Regions from separate parts of the Labrenzia sp. C1B70 genome, predicted to be linked through region 1. Evidence: predicted binding sites of a transcription regulator. Region 1 holds the regulator's gene; each other region holds the start of a gene.
What was found. The regulator PhoB, encoded in region 1, activates phosphate uptake and scavenging genes when phosphate is short. The targets are predictions, from matches to a motif close to TGTCATNNANCTGTCAT.
Positions count from the first base shown of each region.

Region 2: a site for PhoB is predicted at 1,952-1,968, ahead of Q666_RS40250 (DUF2794 domain-containing protein). Genes of this name have one in related genera too.
Region 3: a site for PhoB is predicted at 2,117-2,133, ahead of Q666_RS39625 (NAD-glutamate dehydrogenase). Genes of this name have one in related genera too.

Region 1 is NZ_AXCE01000062.1:494,534-498,727, reverse strand. Features, by position in the region: gene Q666_RS63175 (aspartate aminotransferase family protein) at 1-252, opposite strand, end outside; gene Q666_RS63170 (GcrA family cell cycle regulator) at 694-1,230, shown strand; gene phoB (phosphate regulon transcriptional regulator PhoB) at 1,557-2,258, opposite strand; gene phoU (phosphate signaling complex protein PhoU) at 2,339-3,034, opposite strand; gene pstB (phosphate ABC transporter ATP-binding protein PstB) at 3,066-3,827, opposite strand; gene pstA (phosphate ABC transporter permease PstA) at 3,875-4,194, opposite strand, start outside.
Region 2 is NZ_AXCE01000004.1:421,304-425,497, forward strand. Features, by position in the region: gene dctP (TRAP transporter substrate-binding protein DctP) at 1-47, opposite strand, end outside; gene Q666_RS40245 (PLP-dependent aminotransferase family protein) at 175-1,572, shown strand; gene Q666_RS40250 (DUF2794 domain-containing protein) at 2,037-2,426, shown strand; gene Q666_RS40255 (Bax inhibitor-1/YccA family protein) at 2,742-3,524, opposite strand; gene Q666_RS40260 (hypothetical protein) at 3,707-4,194, opposite strand, start outside.
Region 3 is NZ_AXCE01000004.1:291,240-295,433, forward strand. Features, by position in the region: gene Q666_RS39625 (NAD-glutamate dehydrogenase) at 1-2,037, opposite strand, end outside; gene Q666_RS39630 (peroxidase-related enzyme) at 2,145-2,711, shown strand; gene argC (N-acetyl-gamma-glutamyl-phosphate reductase) at 2,851-3,801, shown strand; gene leuD (3-isopropylmalate dehydratase small subunit) at 3,840-4,194, shown strand, end outside.

The DNA.
Region 1 (4,194 bases):
CGCGCACAGGCGCTGCGCCAGCCGTTCGCCATCCGGGATCTGGTGCAGGTTGGAGGTATGCCACAGCTTGGCTGCCTGATCCTGCAACGCCTTGACCAGATGCGGATGGGCATGACCGAGTGCGTTGACCGCGATGCCGGAACCGCAATCGAGGAATCGTCGGCCATCGGTGGTAACCAGCCAGACGCCTTCCCCATGATCGAAAGACAGGTTCGATCTTGCGTAATTTCCGAATAGTGCAGTCGCGGACATAACCTCGTTTGTCTCCTTTAAACGCCCCTGCTGTCCCCTGCGTCGCCCCGACGCCGGGCCGTCACCTTGAAAAGATGCCGAAGGGCCAAAACGCGACGTGCCGCCCCGATGAGGCGGCACGCAGCGGCTTTCTTATACACTGCCGGTACCATGCACTGTCAATGGAAATGGCGCACAAGACATTTCATGTGCCGCGGAGGGCGGATTTCATAAAATTCTCAATGACCTCGCCATAATTGGGGAAAAGTCGTTTCATCCCCAACTGGTTTGGGTCGAGTGGTTGCCTGACAAATTAACGTTATTGTAACCTCTCAGCAATCAGACACGAGATCTCGTGAGGCAAATCACCAAGAGGCACTAGATCTGCCAGCATTAAGCGTGCTTGCGCATGCTTAACACGGGGTTAATGGCCGCAGGACGGTCAAACTAAAGGGTGCGGCAATGAGTTGGACAAACGAACGAGTTGAGCTTCTCAAAAAGCTTTGGGGCGACGGCTTGAGCGCAAGCCAGATCGCAGGCGAACTGGGTGGTGTTACCCGTAACGCCGTGATCGGCAAGGTGCACCGCCTTGGCCTGTCCGGCCGCGCCAAGTCCACCTCTTCAAGCGCTAAGCCACGCCGGCCGCGCACCGCAGCTCCTGCAACCGGTGCAGCGCCGAAGAAACCGACGACGTCACATCCGCAGTCGATCGGCGCAACGGCCCTGAAAGCAGACATCTCGCCGGCTCCAGTGGTGGCTGCCAAGCCACGCGTAGAGCCGATTGCAGAACTTGTTCCGATCTCGCAGCGGGCTACCATCCTGACGCTGACCGAGCGGACCTGCAAATGGCCGATTGGCGACCCGGCGACCGACGACTTCTACTTCTGCGGCCGCCAGTCCGATGCCGGCGTCCCCTACTGCGCTCATCACTGCAAGATCGCGTATCAGCCGGTCGCCGACCGCCGCCGCGATCGCAAGACGATGGCTCAGGCAGGCTGATAGCCTCGCACCTAACCAATTCATGACAAAGCCCGCCGATTTGGCGGGCTTTTTTTGTTTGGGCCTTCCTTTGACCAGATGCCCGACCCCGAACAGTGACCTCCCATGGCTTGTTCTCGGCACCGCTCCATGCCGTTTCCGTTCCATCAAAACAAACCTTGTTTGACCGCTCCGCCACGACAGGGACCGCAGGATCAGCCCCGACACCGACACAACTGATGGGGTGGTCGCAGAAGAGAACCTTGCTCCGCGAAAGGCACATAACCGCTGAGAAACAAAAAGCCCGCTTGAAAGCGGGCTCCTTAATTCCATTCTGCAAGTTGCCCTCAGGCAGTGGCAGAGGTGAACTGGTCATTGAAGGCATATCCGGCACCACGGACGGTACGGATAGGATCCTTTGCCTTGCCCTTGTTCAGAGCCTTGCGCAAGCGACCGACGTGAACATCGACAGTGCGTTCATCCACGTAGACATCGTGACCCCAGACCCCATCCAGCAGTTGTTCGCGGGAGAAGACACGGCCAGGCGATGTCATCAGGAATTCCAGCAGGCGGAATTCCGTCGGCCCCAAGTGTATTTCCTTGGTGTTGCGACGAACACGGTGCGTTTCGCGATCCAGTTCGATGTCGCCGGACCGCAACATGCTGGACACCACTTCCGGGCTTGCCCGGCGCAGGATGGCGCGCACGCGGGCCATCAATTCCGGTACCGAGAAGGGCTTGACCACGTAGTCGTCGGCACCGGTCGACAGGCCGCGGATGCGCTCTGCTTCCTCACCGCGTGCCGTCAGCATGATGACCGGCAGGCGCTCGGTATCCTCGCGCGCCCGCAGGCGGCGGCACAGTTCAATTCCGGACAGGCCCGGCAGCATCCAGTCGAGCAGCAACAGATCCGGCAGGCTTTCCCGCAGGCGGATTTCCGCCTCGTCACCCCGGACACAGGACTCGACCGAGTACCCTTCCGCTTCCAAATTGTATCTCAATAGAAGGCTGAGCGGTTCTTCGTCTTCAACGATGAGCACCTTCGGCATACATCTCGCTCCAATTACCGCAACCGGCGCCGAAGCGCCGGCCGTTAAGATCTTCTGCAAATCCGACGATTACCGGCGGGTCAGACCGCGCCTGTTTCGTCGACCTTTGCCCGGTCTTCCGGCAAACGCTCGCCAGTGACCATGTAGTAGACGTTCTCGGCGATGTTCGTCGCGTGATCGCCGATGCGCTCGATGTTCTTTGCGCAGAACAAGAGATGGACGCACTGTGTAATGACCCGCGGGTCTTCCATCATGTAGGTCAGGAGTTCGCGAAAGATCGACGTGTAGATCGCGTCGACCTCGGCGTCGGCTTCCTGAACCCGGCGGGCGGCTTCCGCATCCTTGCGGGCGTAGGCATCCAACACCTGCTTGAGCTGCGAAAGAGCGAGTTCCGTCATGTGCTCCACACCGATCGCGAGCTTCTTGGATTGCAAGTCGCTGTCGATGGCGATGACGCGCTTGGCAACGTTCTTGGCAAGATCGCCAACACGCTCCAGGTCATTGGCAATGCGCGTTGCGGCGGTGATTTCACGCAGGTCCTGCCCCATCGGCTGGCGGCGGACGATCAGCTCGATCAGCTTCACTTCAAGTTCGTTGTAAAGGCTGTCCAGACGGACATCGCCCTTGATCGTCGCCTTGGCAAGCTCCAGATCCTGCGACACCAGCGCGGACACCGCATCGGCGAAAGCCTTTTCGGCAATACCACCCATTTCGGCAACCTTGCCGGCCATGGCCGTCAGTTCGTCATCGTAAGCCGAGACTGTATGTTCAGACATCCTGTGTCCCCTTCAGAAACCTAAAAAATGCTTAGCCGAAGCGGCCCGTAATATAGTCCTGCGTACGCTTGTCCTTCGGATTGGTAAAGATGTCCTCCGTCAGACCTTCCTCCACCAGAACACCCAGGTGGAAGAACGCGGTACGCTGAGACACACGGGCAGCCTGCTGCATCGAGTGGGTCACGATCACGATGGTGAAGTTTTCCCGCAGTTCGTCGATCAGCTCTTCCACCTTCGCGGTCGCGATGGGGTCAAGCGCCGAGCACGGTTCGTCCATCAGGATCACTTCCGGGCTGACGGCAATGGCACGGGCAATGCACAGACGCTGCTGCTGACCGCCCGACATGCCGGTGCCCGGCTCGTCCAGACGGTTCTTGACTTCTTCCCAAAGCCCGGCCTTCTGCAGGCTGGAGGCAACGATTTCATCAAGCTCGGACTTGTTGCGGGCCAGACCATGGATTCGCGGACCGTACGCAATGTTGTCGTAGATCGACTTGGGAAACGGGTTCGGCTTCTGGAAAACCATGCCGACCTTGGCGCGCAGCTGTACGGGATCGACCTTGGGATCGTAGATGTCCTCACCGTCGATCTTGATCGACCCTTCCACACGGCAGATGTCGATGGTGTCGTTCATGCGGTTGATCGTCCGCAGGAACGTCGACTTGCCACACCCGGACGGACCGATGAAGGCAGTCACGGACCGCGGCTGAATCTCGATGTCCACGTCCTTGATGGCGTGGGTATCGCCATAATAGACCTGCACCTTGTTCGCGGAAATTTTGCTGTCGGTCATGGTTTTCGCCTGTTCAAAATTCGGCATCTCGTTCATCGGAGCAATCCTTACCAGCGGCGTTCAAACCTGCGGCGCAGGATGATAGCGATAATGTTCATGGTCATGAGGAAGACCAGCAGCACGATGATCCCGCCCCAAGCGCGTTCATAGAAAGCCGGGTCGGCGCGTTTCGCCCACTCGTAGATCTGGGCCGGCATGGCCGAGTTCGGAGAGAAGAAACCGGCAGCCACACCGTCCGGGAAATTGGAGGCGATGAAACCGACCATCCCGATCAGCAGCAGCGGAGCGGTTTCCCCAAGCGCCTGTGCCAGACCGATAATCGTGCCGGTCAGAATGCCAGGCATTGCCAGCGGCAGGACATGGTGGA
Region 2 (4,194 bases), on a different contig from region 1:
CCAACGGCTGCACCTGCAAGAAGGCTGCGTCTACTTACTTTGGTCATTTTTCCCTCCCAAGGAAATTGCCATTTGCTGGCGTAATGGGGCAAACTGTCATAAAAATGATTGGGACAATCAAGGGACAGTTGTTGGATTTATGGGTAGCACTGTCCCAGTAAATTTTGAGGGACAATGAGGGTTACGGGTAGCGGTCGGAAACTGTCTCGCGTCGATCAGATCGTCGAGAAAGTCGCGCTGATGCTGGAGGCAGGGGCGTACAAGACGTTTGAGCGGTTGCCTTCCATTCGTCAGGCCGCGCGGGAGAACGGCGTTTCGAAAAACACGATGGCGGAAGCTTACGACCGGCTGGTCGCCCGAGGGCTACTGGAAGCGCGGGCCGGCTCCGGATACTACATGTCACAGGTCGGACCGGCTTCCAAGACCCCGCCAGCGCCACATGTCACGGCTGCGGTTGACGGCATGTCGTTGCTGCGGGAGCAGCTGGAACAGCATTATGAAGTGCGTCCGGGAGATGGGCGCCCGCCGCCGTCGTGGATGGAAGGAGCGGAGCTGCGCCGCCATTTCGCCAACGCCAAGACGCCCTTTCCCGAAGCGATCGAATTCGGCTACGGCAGTTCGTGGGGATATGGTCCGTTGAGGGACCGGCTGCGGATGCAGTTGCTGGAGCGGTCGATCCCGGCCGATCCGCAAGGGCTTCTTTTGACCCATGGCGTCAACCATGGCCTGGATCTGATCATCCGGCATCTGACGGAGCCTGGCGATACGGTTTTTGTCGATGAGCCGGGCTATTATCCGCTCTTTTCCAAGCTGACCTTCGCCAAGGTGCAGATTGTCGGTATCCGGCGTGACAGGGACGGTCCGGACCTGGAAGACCTGACCGCCAAACTCGCTCTTTACCGGCCGAAGATGTTTGTCACCCAGTCCCATGGCCACAATCCGACCGGCGGTTCCCTGTCACCTTCGCGGTCATTCGGGTTGATGCAGCTTGCCGAGCGCTGGGGGTTTCTCCTGGTTGAAAACGATGCGCTTGCCGATATTCTTCCGGCCACGCTGCCAAGGCTGGCGGCGCTGGACCAGCTGGAGCGGGTGCTTTATCTCGGTACTTTTTCCAAGACACTGTCGGCCAGTCTCAGATGCGGTTACGTGGCTGGAAATCCGGACATCATCCGCCAGCTTGCCGATATCAAGATGCTGACGGTGGTCAATTCATCCGACCACGTCGAACGCTTCGTGTTCAATCTGATGCAGGCCGGCCATTATCTGAGACATCTGCGACGTCTCAGGAGCCGGGTGGAAGATGCCTACAAGGCATCCTTCGGGACACTGGAGGCGATCGGGTTGTCCGTGCGGGAGTGCTCCATACCCGGGTTCTATCTCTGGGTGGAGTTTCCCGATGATGTGGATGAAAGGGAACTGTGCGCCGCAGCCAGCAAGCAAAGCATTTTCATTGCACCGGGCGCCGTCTTCTATCCGAACCGGGAGACCCGGCAGAAGCCGGCAATGCGGGTCAACGTCGCCTATGGAACCGATGCGCGGTTCCTGTCGTTCCTCAGGGATTTTCTGAAGTAGTTTGAAAGCAGAAAAACAGGCAGGGCCACAAATGAAAAGGGCCGGCATAATGCCGGCCCTTCAGTTGCCCTGATGTTTGACTCACTAAATCTGGTTGGCCAGTAAAAACCCCGGGGGGCTGGGGGGCTAATGCATTCCGCGGCTTCTACGGGCCATACCCATCAGGGTATGATCCTAATATGGGTGTCTAAAATGGCTGGCCAAGGGCTGGAATGCGGCAAAATCATGGAAATTTATGCATTCTTTCTTGGCAAAGTGCCGTTGCGTTCGTTTTTGCACTTCTTCCCGTAAAACTTATTGGCAAAATTACTCTGGTTTCGGACCTCTGTCTGTCAATATGACGTTGCGGGCTTGCCAGAATGGCTAAAGAAGACGCATCATGACAGCCAGGTGACAGGCGTCTCCCGACGATTCTCTTGTCGGTTACCTGTCAGCAGCGAAACCGCGAACGGAATGGAGGCGGAATGAGCGAAGCCGACGACAGCGCGTTTCAGCGTGGTGCGGGTGCAAGCCCGTCGCCACAACATCAACCGGCTCCCCCTCCCAAACCCATTGTTGCATTCAACAGGCGCGAACTCGATGTCATTCTGAGGCTCTACGGGCGCATGGTCGCCGACGGCGAGTGGCGGGACTATGCCATCGACCTCCTGAAGGACCGGGCAATCTTCTCCGTGTTTCGCAGATCTTCCGAAATGCCGCTTTACAGGATCGAGAAGGACCCGAAGCTGGCCCGCCGCCAGGGCGCTTATTCGGTCGTGGCGACCGGGGGCATGATCCTGAAGCGTGGCCACGATCTGGCGCAGGTGCTGAGGGTTCTGGAGAAGAAAAAACATCTTCGGGTGGTCGACGCCTGACCAGGCATCCGGTCAATCAGCTGATGCCCGGGTGAGGTTCATTCCCCCTGCGTTTATCCGGTCACAGGTATTTCCTTGATGGTGGCGTCAATGACCGGCCAATGCTGGTCGGTTACCGGCTGGCCGCGGACCAGACGGTTGGTTCGGCCAAACCTGGCAGCGCAGTGTTCTGCCGCTTCATTCCATTGATTTGCGCAAGGCTGGCGTTGACGCCCATTGACGCAAGTGTAAGCAAGCGATGTGTCGGATAGTCGTGCGGCCACAAAAAAGCCCGGCACAAGGCCGGGCTTTTCCGTTTGTTCAGTTTGGCTGCGCTTAGTCGCGGTTGCCGAACAGCTGCAGCAGCATGATGAACAGGTTGATGAAGTCGAGGTACAGACGCAGCGCGCCCATGACGGACTTCTTCGTAGCGACTTCACCGCTGTCGCCTTCGTAGTACATTTCCTTGATCTGCTGGGTGTCGTAGGCGGTCAGGCCGGCGAACACCAGAACACCGATCACGGAGATGGCGAACTGCAGGGCGGAAGATGCCATGAAGATGTTGACCAGCGACGCGATCACGATACCGATCAGGCCGATGAACAGGAACGAGCCCCAGCCGGACAGGTCCTTCTTCGTGGTGTAGCCGAACAGGCTCAGCGCGCCGAAGGTACCGGCGGTGATGAAGAAGACCTGAGCGATCGAACCCGGGGTGTAAACCAGGAAGATCGAGGACAGGGAGATACCCATTACGGATGCGTAGACCAGGAAAAGGGTCCGCGCTGCGCCGGCACTCATGGACTGAATGCGGAAGGACAGCCAGAACACCATTCCGAGCGGTGCGAGCATGACAACCCATTTCAGCGGGCTGCCGTAGATGGCAACACCCAGCTGGGTGAGCATGCGGCCGTTGCCAAGGCTGGCGACAGCAGAGTTCGGATCGGTGGTCGTTGCAAGCATGACCGTTGCCAGCGCAAGAAAGCCGGTCAGCGCAAGGCCGATGGTCATGTAATTATAGACGCCCAGCATGTAGGAGCGCAGGCCCTGATCGATGCCGGCCTCGGCGCGTGCGCCGGCGACGGTATACGCGCCTTGAGATTGACGGTCATAGGTCGACATGGTCGTAAAAATCCCCTTCTAGATAGACGTGCGCATGCAATCGCGCATGCAACACAACTCCCTCAACATATGGGAAAAGCCTATCCCGAGCACAAGTCGAATTCGATGAAAAATTCGTAATCTTTGCGCTCAGGACGTATTATTTGAACCTATCCTTAAAAACAGGCTCAGATTCAGTCGTATTATTTCATGGCTTTCAGTCGGGATTCGATCTGCCGGTCGCAGGTGCCGCCGGGGTTGCGAACGATTTCTTCCGACGCGAAATCGAGGATTTCCTTTTCCGGATCCTGCATCTGCTCGACAGTCACACCGGGTTTGAACCACTGCAGAACCGCATAGTCGCCGCCGGCATCGGTGAGGAAAGCGATCGGCTTGCCATTTTCGGTAATGCCCATGCGGCCGACGCGGACTTCCGCAATCGATACCTTGCGCGCTTCGCCGTCGATGGTCAGCCGGTTTTTCGACACGTTCAGTTTCTTCAGCTTGGAGCCTTCAGTGCCGACCCAGTTACCGTAGAAGCGCTTGCCTTTTTTCTCGACGGAAAGGCAGGAGTTCTCGAAATTCGGGATGGAAAGACGGACGGCGGAAACCTCGATCGGATCCTCGCCCTTGGGCGCCAGCGTGTATTTCATCGCATTGTCGCCGGTCCGGTACACCCGGATGCCGACCG
Region 3 (4,194 bases), on a different contig from region 1:
GGCCTGGCGCAGGTATCTCGACAGCGCGCGGATCACCGCCACGTCGCGCCAGGCAAGCTCCGCCGTCAGCACCAGGCGGTTATAGCCGTCGTCCTCCGCCAGCCCGGTCCAGACTGCCATGAACATGCTTTCCAGCCGGGGGTGCAGCTGATCGGAAAAGACGATGTCTTCGCCGCTGCGCGATTCCAGCGTCATTTCGTGCAGGTAGGACATGGGGGCATCGGCCGGCGTGATGCGGTAGGTCCGCTCGTTGATCACGCGGAAACCCATGTTTTCCAGAAGCGGCACGCGCGCGGACAGCGGGATCGGCGAACCGCGGTGATAGACCTTCAGCGACAGGCGGCTGTCCCTGGTGCCTGCCTGGCGGTGGAACGTGATGGTGGTGTCGTTCTTGTCGGACAGGGTTTCCAGCTTGACGATGTCGAACAGCGCGGACTGGGCGTTGTAGACTTCCTTGTAGCCGCCATGAAACGAAAGCGCGTAGCGGTCGGCCAGCTTGCGGGCCTGTGAAGGCGCGAATTCGTCCTTGAGCGCATCGCGCACACTGTCGGACCAGGTGCGCACCATGTCGGCAACGGCAGCCTCCAGCTCTTCCTGCTGGGGCGTCGGCGTTTCCCCGCGATCGCGGCCGATGATGTAGTGAACCCGCGCCAGCGGACCTTCTGGATAGGTAACGTACCAGGCCGACACGCGTCCTTCATAGACCGAGGCCAGATAGGTGCCGACGTTCAGGCGAACTTCGGTGGAATAGCGGTCACGCGGGACGAAGACCAGAATGGAGACATAGCGGTCGAACTTGTCCGGGCGGGACAGCACGCGAATGCGCGGGCGCTCGTCCAGCTGCAGGATGGCGATGGAAAAGTCGAACAGGCGCTCCCGTTCGATCTGGAACAGCTCGTCACGCGGGAAAGCTTCCAGAACGTTGCGGAGGGCGCGACCGGAATGGCTTTCCGACCCGTAGCCGGCGCGGGCCAGAACGCTGGCAACCTTGCGGCGCAGGAACGGGATGGTGCTGGTCGGTTCGGTATAGGCGGTCGAGGCGAACAGGCCGACAATGCGCAGCTCGCCGTTCATGTTGCCTTCGTCGTCATAAAGCTTGGCGCCGACGTAATCCATGTGCACGCGTCGGTGCACGGTGCTCTTCACGTTGGCCTTGGCGATGATCAGCGGTTCGGGTTTCTTCAGGAACTCGCGAATTTCCGGCGTGATCTGCACGAACTCCGTGCCGCGGCGGAGAACGCGCACGTCCGGGTCGGACAAGAGGCCGAGACCCGTGCCCTCATGGGGGGAAAGCTCGCCCTCCTCGACGCCGCCTTCGAACATGTATTCGCGCATGCCGAGGAAAATGAAGTTGTCGTTCTCCATCCACTCCAGGAAGTGGATTGCCTCCCACAACTCATCGCTGCTGCCGGGAATTTGCGTGGTCTTGTAGGTGTCGATGGCCTCCGCCAGGCGTTCCTGCATCGGCTTGAAGTCCGACACGACGGCGCGGACATCGGACAGAACCTTGTCGAGCCGCGCCTTGAGGGCCGCGCGGGCTTCGGGCGAATCAATCCGTGTCACGTGGATATGGATGAGGCTTTCCTGCCGGTCGGTCCGCTTCGGTGGTTTCTTGCGGGCCGTGGCGCTTGTCAGTTTGCCGTTGTCATCCCGTTCCACGATGAAGATCGGGTGCAGAACCAGATGCACTTCGATCTTGCTTTCCTGCAGCTCGTCCATGACGGAATCGACCAGGAAGGGCATGTTGTCGTTGACGATCTCGATAATCGAGACGCCCTTGACCTTGCTGCCCTGGGCCTTGAACGCCGGATCGGCGATGCTGACACGATGCGTGCCGAGTTCGTGGTTCTGGAAATCCTGCCAGGCGTCCCGGGCAAAGCCGGTCAGCTCTTCCGCGGTGTAGGCCACCAGGTCTTCCGCTGCGCCCCGGTCATAAAAGGCGCGGGAAAACTCGGCGAGAGCCGGATCTTCCTGATTCAAGGTTGCTTGGACCGCGTCGATGAGTTTGAGTTTCTCGACGTCGTGTTTGTCCGGCATTTTCCATCCCCTTAGGCGATCGTATGGTTTGGCTCTGTCGCTCGCTCGTTCTAAGACTTAAGTTCATATTTCAGCGACATAAACGGTTTCATGACGGGAGGAGCAAATTGTCAAGTAAAGTCACGGCCTTGCAAATCGATTCAAATGTAACATTGAGTGAAAAGACACAGGCTTATTTCGACTTGTGCCAGGAGAAGCTGGGTCTCGTTCCCAACGTCCTCAAGGCATATGCGTTCGACGAAACGAAGCTGCGCGCCTTCACCGACATGTACAACGACCTCATGCTGGGCGAATGTACACTCTCCAAGCTCGAGAGGGAGATGATTGCCGTTGCGGTATCCGCGGTCAACCGCTGTTTTTATTGTCTGACGGCTCATGGTGCTGCGGTGCGCGAGCTTTCCGGGGACCCCGTGCTGGGGGAACTGATGGTGATGAACTACCGCGTTGCGGACCTTTCGCCAAAGCAGCGGGCGATGCTCGACTTCGCCGTCAAGTTGACGGAGAAGCCGGCGGAAATCGTGGAAAGCGACCGGCAAGCCCTTCGGGATGTCGGGTTTACGGATCGCGACATCTGGGACATCGCCTCGGTAACGGGCTTCTTCAACATGTCCAACAGGGTGGCTGCGGCGTCCGACATGCGCCCGAATGATGAGTATCACTCAAGGGCCCGTTGAGATAACGGAGCGTCGCGCGGCGGTGACAAGCCGCGCGATTGGGTGTATGACGCTTGCGATTTTGCACCGATCTGCCTGACGGCTTTCGGGCCCTGGGGTTCGAAACTGGCGGCGATCATGAGAGGGAGAGGAACGGGCGATGGTTGCGCGCGTGTTTATTGATGGTGAAGCCGGTACGACGGGTCTGCAGATCCGCGAGCGCCTTGCCATGCGCCGCGACCTTGAGCTGATCTCCATTCCGGACGAAAGCCGGAAGGATCCGGCAGCCCGGGCCGACTACCTCAACAAGGCCGATATTGCCATTCTTTGCCTGCCGGATGCGGCGGCCAAGGAAAGTGTTGCCCTGATCGAGAACGACACCACCCGTGTGATTGATGCGTCCAGCGCCCACCGGGTTGCCGAGGGCTGGGCCTACGGTTTTGCCGAAATGGACCTCGACCAGGCCGACATCATCGCCGCAGCCATGCGCGTTGCCAATCCGGGCTGCTGGCCGCAAGGCCTGATCGCGGCGGTTCGTCCGCTGATCACCGCAGAGCTGCTGCCGTCGGACTTCAACCTGACCTATTTCGGCATCTCCGGGTATTCCGGTGGTGGCAAGGGCATGATTGCCGATTACGAAGCCGCCGGAACCAGCGCAAATTCGTTTGCGCCGTACGCGCTCGGGTTCAATCACAAGCACCTTCCGGAAATGACGGAATACGGCCTGCTCGACGCAGCTCCACTGTTCACTCCGACTGTTGGCGATTTCTACAAAGGCATGCTGACGGTGGTTCCGTTGAACCTGGCAGGCCTTGCCAAAGTGCCGACGGGCGAGCAGCTGCATGCGGCGATCGCCGATCATTTCGCTTCGGCACCTGGCGGTTTTGTCGAGGTCGCGCCGCTGGAAGCGCTCGAGAAATCCGACAGCCTCAACCCGCAGGCGCTCAACGACACCAACAAGCTGCATCTGCACGTCTTTGCAAATGACGCCAGGGCGCAGGCCGCGATCGTTGCCGTCTACGACAACCTGGGCAAGGGCGCGTCCGGCGCTGCGGTCCAGAACCTCAATCTGATGCTCGGTGTCGATCAGACAACCAGCCTTGCCGCGTAAGCGGCATCCGTTTTCAGGCCTTTCAGGAGAGAAGAAGAATGGAAAAATTTGAGACCCTGACCGGTGTCGCAGCCCCGTTGCCGATCGTGAACATCGACACGGACATGATCATTCCGAAGCAGTTCCTGAAGACGATCAAACGCACCGGCCTCGGCACCGCGCTGTTCCACGAAATGCGCACCAACGACGACGGATCGGAGAACGAGAGCTTCGTTCTCAACAAGGCTGCCTACCGCAATGCCAAGATCCTGATCGCCGGTGACAACTTCGGCTGCGGTTCCTCACGCGAGCACGCACCCTGGGCGCTGCTTGATTTCGGCATCCGCTGCGTGATCTCCACATCGTTCGCCGACATTTTCTACAACAACTGCTTCAAGAACGGCATTCTGCCGA